Regions from separate parts of the Variovorax sp. FG153 genome, predicted to be linked through region 2. Evidence: riboswitches for the same ligand, from Rfam matches in the RefSeq annotation. Region 2 holds a riboswitch; the other holds the start of a gene.
The links. Region 2 has a riboswitch for glycine ahead of gcvT (glycine cleavage system aminomethyltransferase GcvT). Riboswitches for the same ligand answer to the same signal wherever they lie in the genome.
Positions count from the first base shown of each region.

Region 1: it holds a riboswitch for glycine, as region 2 does, so the genes downstream of both, ACODT0_RS05320 (D-amino acid dehydrogenase) here and gcvT (glycine cleavage system aminomethyltransferase GcvT) in region 2, are expected to answer to the same signal.

Region 1 covers NZ_JBMDKG010000003.1:13,336-16,732, reverse strand. The annotation lists gene rfbB (dTDP-glucose 4,6-dehydratase) at 1-1,011, opposite strand, end outside; glycine riboswitch at 1,271-1,388, shown strand; gene ACODT0_RS05320 (D-amino acid dehydrogenase) at 1,477-2,784, shown strand; gene ACODT0_RS05315 (FIST signal transduction protein) at 2,933-3,397, opposite strand, start outside.
Region 2 covers NZ_JBMDKG010000052.1:49,615-53,011, reverse strand. The annotation lists gene ACODT0_RS35475 (acyltransferase family protein) at 1-538, opposite strand, end outside; gene ACODT0_RS35470 (hypothetical protein) at 742-1,293, shown strand; glycine riboswitch at 1,317-1,400, shown strand; glycine riboswitch at 1,421-1,527, shown strand; gene gcvT (glycine cleavage system aminomethyltransferase GcvT) at 1,543-2,742, shown strand; gene gcvH (glycine cleavage system protein GcvH) at 2,791-3,162, shown strand; gene gcvP (aminomethyl-transferring glycine dehydrogenase) at 3,351-3,397, shown strand, end outside.

The DNA.
Region 1 (3,397 bases), on a different contig from region 2:
CACGTTGCGCACCCAGTCGCCGTTGGCGAGGTACCACTCGACCGTCTTGCGGATGCCGGTGTCGAAGGTCTCGGCCGGCTTCCAGCCGAGCTCGCGCTCGAGCTTGCGCGCGTCGATGGCGTAGCGGCGGTCATGGCCGGGGCGGTCGGTGACGTAGCTGATCTGCTCGGCATAGCCCTTGCCGTCGGCGCGCGGGCGCAGTTCGTCAAGCAGCGCGCACACGGTCTTCACGATCTCGATGTTCGGCTTCTCGTTCCAGCCGCCCACGTTGTAGGTCTCGCCGAGCCGGCCGGCCTCGAGCACGCGGCGGATCGCGCTGCAGTGGTCCTTGACGTAGAGCCAGTCGCGCACCTGCATGCCGTCGCCATACACGGGCAGCGGCTTGCCGGCCAGCGCGTTGACGATCATCAGCGGGATCAGCTTCTCGGGGAAATGGAAGGGGCCGTAGTTGTTCGAGCAGTTGGTGGTGAGCACCGGCAGGCCGTAGGTGTGGTGCCAGGCGCGCACGAGGTGGTCGCTCGCGGCCTTGCTGGCCGAGTAGGGGCTGTTGGGCTCGTACTTGTTCTCCTCGGTGAAGGCCGGGTCGGTCTTCGAGAGCGAGCCGTAGACCTCGTCGGTCGACACGTGCAGGAAGCGGAAGGCCGCCTTCGGATCGGCCGGCAGCGCGTTCCAGTAACCCCGCACCGACTCGAGCAGGCGGAAGGTGCCGAGCACGTTGGTCTGCACGAAATCCTCGGGGCCGTGAATCGAGCGGTCCACGTGCGACTCGGCCGCGAAATTGACCACCGCGCGCGGCTTGTGCTCGGCCAGCAGGCGGTCGAGCAGCGCGCTGTCGCCGATGTCGCCCTGCACGAAGACATGGCGCGGATCGTCCTTGAGCGAGGCCAGGGTCTCGAGATTGCCGGCGTAGGTGAGCTTGTCGAGGTTCACGACCGGTTCGTCGCCTTGCGCGATCCAGTCGAGGACGAAATTGGCGCCGATGAAGCCGGCGCCGCCGGTAACCAGGATCATGGAGTCCCCTGTGCTGTGTGATTGCTGAGTCGCGTGGTCGAAGCCTGCAGCCGCGCGGGCGCGGCCGGGCATGGATTATCCCACCCGTGCGCAAGGCCGAATCCCGGGGTTGGCCGGTGCGCAGGGCCCGCCTACAATCGCCACCCATTGCAGGAGAGCGGGCCGCATGCATCGCGCAGGCAGCCCCACCGAAGGCGCAAACTCCCATAAACGCTCAGGTCGGCTCCACGCTTCGCGCGGGACCTGTACTGCAACCACTGAAACGCCGTCTGGAGAGCCAGCACATCGCCCATCGCGGCCGTGCTGCGCCGAAGGAGCAAGTCCGCTGCAAGGTGCAGCGGATGAAACTCTCAGGTACCGAGGACAGGGGGAGCGGCAATTGGACGGCCGTCCGGTTGCGCGCTATCTATTCAGTAGCACGACCTTCAAGCCGTTCAAGCGCTTCGACCTCGAAAGGTACTTGAAATGCGCGTGATCGTATTGGGCGCCGGCCTGCTCGGCGTGACCTCGGCCTACTACCTCCAGCAACTCGGCCACGACGTGACCGTGATCGACCGGCAGGCCACGCCGGCCGCCGAGACCAGCTTCGCCAACGGCGGCCAGATCTCGGTGAGCCATGCCGAGCCCTGGGCCAATCCCAGCGCGCCGCTCAAGGTGCTGCAGTGGCTGGGCAAGGAAGACGCCCCGCTGCTGTTCCGCATCCGCGCCGACATGCGCCAGTGGCTCTGGGGCCTGCAGTTCCTGCGCGAGTGCACGCCCGCGCGCACGCGCCACAACATCGAGCAGATCGTGCGCCTGGGCACCTACAGCCGCGACACGCTGCAGCAGCTGCGCCGCGACACCGGCATCCGCTACGACGAGCGCACGCAGGGCATCCTGCACTTCTACACGACGCAAAAGGAGTTCGACGGCGCCCTCGCGCCCGCCGAGCAGATGCGCGCGCTGGGCTGCGAGCGCCAGGTGATCTCGGCCGACGAGGCCGTGAAGCTCGAGCCCGCGCTGGCCCATATCCGGCCCCGGCTGGCCGGTGCCACCTACACGGCCGAGGACGAATCGGGCGACGCCAACCGCTTCGCGCGCGAACTCGCGAAGCGCGCGGCCGAGGCCGGCGTGAAGTTCCTGATGAGCCACACCATCACCGCGCTGCGCGAGGTGGGCGGCGCCATCGACCACGTCGAGGCCACCGACGCCGAGGGCCGCTTCCAGCGCATCCGCGGCGATGCCTTCGTGATGGCAATGGGATCGCTGAGCCCGCTGCTGGCGGCACCGCTGGGCATCCGGCTGCCGATCTATCCGGCCAAGGGCTATTCGGTCACGCTGCCGGTCAAGGACGCGAGCAAGGCCTACCAGGTCTCGCTGACCGACGACGAATACAAGCTGGTGTTCTCGCGCTACACCTCGGAGTCGGGCGACCGCATGCGCATCGCCGGCACGGCCGAGCTCAACGGCTACGACCGCGACCTCAACCGCGTGCGCTGCGAAGCCATCGTGCGCCGCGTCGAGCAACTTTTCCCCGGCGCCGGCGACACCACGCAAGCCCAGTTCTGGACCGGCCTGCGCCCGGCCACGCCGAGCAACGTGCCGCTGATCGGCCGCACGAAACTCGCGAACCTCTACCTCAACACCGGCCACGGCACGCTCGGCTGGACCCATGCCTGCGGCTCGGGCAAGTCGATCGCGCGCATCGTGAGCGGGCTGGTGCCGGAGGTGGATTTCGCGTTCACGGGACTGCCCCGGCCCGTGGCGGGCGTGGCGCGGCCCGCGCTGGGCTGAGGCCCGGAAAGCGGGTTGCCGGACGCAGAGGACGCGAAGGTTTCGCGAAGGACGCAAAAGCAACCGCCAAGAAATTTCTTGATGGCCTTCTTTCGCGACTTCTGCGCTCCTTGGTCTTCCTTCCGCGTTCGGCTGTCCGATCCCGACTTCAGTCCGCCGTGAACACAGTCAGCACCCCCGTGTAGCCATACACGTGGTGCCGCGCGATCTCGCCCGCGGCGAAGAAGCCGACCAGCGGCACGTCGCCCAGCGCGTGGCGCACGATCTGCAGCTCGGCGCCGGGCGCGCCGAAGTGCGGGCCGCCGCGGCCCGAGCAGCTCACGTAGACGGCGCCGGCGATGCGCCGCGCGGGATGCGGTGCCGCCTCGGCCTCGCCGGCGGCGACGGCGCGCGCGGTGGCCAGGGTCTGTTCCTCGGGCTCGAGCTCCTCGCGGATCTCGGCGCAGATGCGCATCAGGTCGGCGCGCGCGGCCTGGGCGTTGCGGCGGCAGAAGCTCAGGCGCATGCCGGCCTCGGCCACGTCGGCGATCGCGATGCCGCGGCGCGTGGGGTCGAGGCCGATGATGCGGCGCACCAGCACGTCGGCGCCGAGGTCGCCGGTGCGGCGGATGCC
Region 2 (3,397 bases):
AGCTCAGCGCGATCAGCACCGGCCACAGGATGTAGAACTGCTCCTCGATGCCCAGCGACCACAGGTGCAGCAGCGGCTTGAGCTCGGCCGCGGCGTCGAAGTAGCCGGCCTCGCGCCAGAAGACCAGATTGGCCACGAAGAAGGCGCCGCCGCCCGCCTGCCGCCCGAGCGCCCTGAACTCGTCGTCGAGCAGCACCCACCAGCCGAAGGCCAGCACCGCGGCAAGCACCAGCAGCAGCGCCGGGAAGATGCGCCGCACGCGCCGCGCATAGAAGTCGCGATAACTGAAGCGGCCCTCGGCCTGCGCGCGCAGCAGGATCGAGGTGATCAGGAAGCCCGAAATCACGAAGAAGACATCGACGCCGATGAAGCCGCCGGGCACCGCGCGCGGAAAGGCGTGGAAGAACACCACCGCGAGCACCGCGACGGCGCGCAGGCCGTCGATGTCGGCGCGATAGGCTTCGGCCCGCGCGGCGGTGTTCGCCGCGATGGCCGGCGCGCGCATCGGCAGGTCGCGAAAGGTCGGGCTCGTGCTCATCGGGGTCGGCAACATCCGGTGCAGCCCGCGCCGTCCGGAGCGCGTTCCGGTCTTGTCGCGAGGGCTTGCCGGGTTGCCGAACGGAAGCGCGAAACCCGCAGCGCACGCACGGGCGACGCTTAAGCCTTTGGTGTTCCGCGCTTCATGAAGATGTCACGCGCATCCGCGATGCTCGGGCTCCATCCCGGACCCGGCGGCACCGCATGTTTCCCACCAAGACCGACAAGGCGCGCGACGAACTCCAGGGCGGACAGCGCACCCTGAGCCAGCGCGAACGGGCCTTGCTGCTGATGGCCGACGGCCGCCGCTCGCTGACCGACTTCAGCCCGCTGTTCGCGAGCCGCGGCGATGCCGAGCAGGCCCTGATGACGCTGGTGGAGCGCGGCTACCTGCACGACCCGCGCACGGTGGCGGTGGTGGAGACGGTGGAGGCCGCGGCGCCGGAACCGCAGCCCGCGCCGGCCGCCGAACCCATCCACGTCTCGACCGCCGCCGACGCCTTCGACGGCAAGCGCTCGCTGGCCACCACGCGCATGTTCCTGTTCGACATCTGCGAGCGCATGTTCGTGCGCCGCGATCCGCGCTTCGCGCTGCAGATGCGCGACGCGCTGCGCGAGGCGCGCGACCGCGAGGCCATGCTGACCATCGCCGCGCTGATGCTGACCGAGGTCGAGAAGACGGCCGGCGCCGAGCGCGCGGAGTCATTGCGCGAGCGCATCGAGCGGCTGCTGCCGCCGGCCGAAGTGATGCACTGAACCGGCGCCGCAATCCACTACACTCGCCCGGGTCAGGAGAGAGCCCCGCACGGGGCCGCCGAAGGCGCAGGGAACCCCCGAACGCTCAGGCAAAAGGACTGACACAGCGCCGGCCCTCGCGGGACGGCGTTTCCTTGCTGGAGAGAGGCCGGTGCCGCAGGCGCCCGGTCCACCGAAGGAGCAAACCCCGATCGTGGGGCGAATCTCTCAGGTAAAGCGGACAGCAGGGGTGGCCCCATGGCGCGAGCCATGGCATTCGATTGCTGCCCCCAGGAGTGCCCCGTGGCTGCTTCCGCCCCCGAATCCGAACTGCTCAAGACCCCGCTGCACGCGCTGCACCTGGAACTCGGCGCCCGCATGGTGCCCTTCGCCGGCTATTCGATGCCGGTCCAGTACCCCGCCGGCCTGATGGCCGAGCACAGGCACACGCGCGAAGCCGCGGGCCTGTTCGACATCTCCCACATGGGCCAGCTGCGCCTGTCCGGGCCCGATGCCGCGGCCGCCTTCGAGACCCTGATGCCGGTCGACGTGATCGACCTGCCCGCGGGCAAGCAGCGCTACGGCCTGCTGCTCGACGACCAGGGCGGCATCCTCGACGACCTGATGTTCTTCAACGAAGGCAACGGCTCGCTGTTCGTGATCGTCAACGGCGCCGGCAAGGTGGCCGACATCGCCCACATCCAGCAGAAGATCGGCCAGCGCTGCCAGGTGCAGCCGCTGCCCGAGCAGGCGCTGCTCGCGCTGCAGGGACCGCAGGCCGCGGCCACGCTGGCAAGGCTCTCGCCCGGCATCGAGCGCTTCGTGTTCATGACCGGCGGCGCGGTGCAGATCGGCGGCATAGCCGCCTTCGTCACGCGCAGCGGCTACACCGGCGAGGACGGCTTCGAGATCTCGGTCGCCGCGAAGGACGCCGAGGCGCTGGCGCGACTGCTGCTGGCCCAGCCCGAGGTCAAGCCCATCGGCCTGGGCGCGCGCAACTCGCTGCGGCTCGAGGCCGGCCTGTGCCTCTACGGCAGCGACATCGACACCAGTACCACGCCGGTCGAGGCCTCGCTCAACTGGGCGATCCAGAAGGTGCGCCGCACGGGCGGCGCGCGCGCGGGTGGCTTCCCCGGCGCCGAGAAGATCCTGGCCCAGCTCACCGCCGCCACCGGCGCGGCCGGCCATCTCGACCACGACACGCTCAAGCGCCGCCGCGTCGGCCTGGTCGCGCTCGAGCGCATCCCGGTGCGCGACGGCACGCCGCTGCAGTCCTTCGAGGGCCAGGACATCGGCCAGGTCACCAGCGGCCTGCTGGGTCCGACGGCCGACCGGCCGGTCGCCATGGGCTACGTGGCCACCGCCTTCGCCGAGCCCGGCACCCGGGTGCAGGCCATCGTGCGCGGCAAGCCGGTGCCGATGGAGGTCTCGACGCTGCCTTTCGTGCCGACCCGCTACTACCGCGGCTAACCTACGCCCCGGCATCGGCCACTTTTTATCCACGAGGAGTTTTTCGACATGAGCATCAAGTACACCAAGGACCATGAATGGGTGCAGGCCGAGGGCGGCAACGCCACGGTCGGCATCACCGTCCATGCGCAGGACGCGCTGGGCGACGTGGTCTTCGTCGACCTGCCCGAGGTCGGCAAGAGCTTCGCCCAGGGCGATGTCGCCGGCGTCGTCGAGTCGGTGAAGGCCGCGGCCGACGTGTTCATGCCCGTCTCGGGCGAGATCACCGAAGTCAACGAGGCCCTGCGCGCCGATCCCTCGCTCGCCAACAGTGCACCGCTGGCCGAAGGCTGGTTCTTCAAGGTCAAGCTGTCCGAACCGGCGCAGCTCGACGCGCTGATGGACGAGACCGCCTACGGCAAATTTGCCGACGAAGCCTAAGTCCTGAAATCGGATTGCCGGACGCAGAGGACGCGAAGGTTTCGCGAAGAACGCAAAAAAGAGAACTGGCTTCGGCATCGCCCCCTGCCTGGTCCTTTTTTCACTGAGTTCTTTCGCGCCCTTTGCGCAACCTTCGCGTCCTCTGCGTCCGGAAGTCCGCTCCCCTGCCTCTTCTTCCCCCGCCCGCCATGCCCACCCCCGCCGCCCTGCCCACCCTGCAAGAACTCGAGAACGC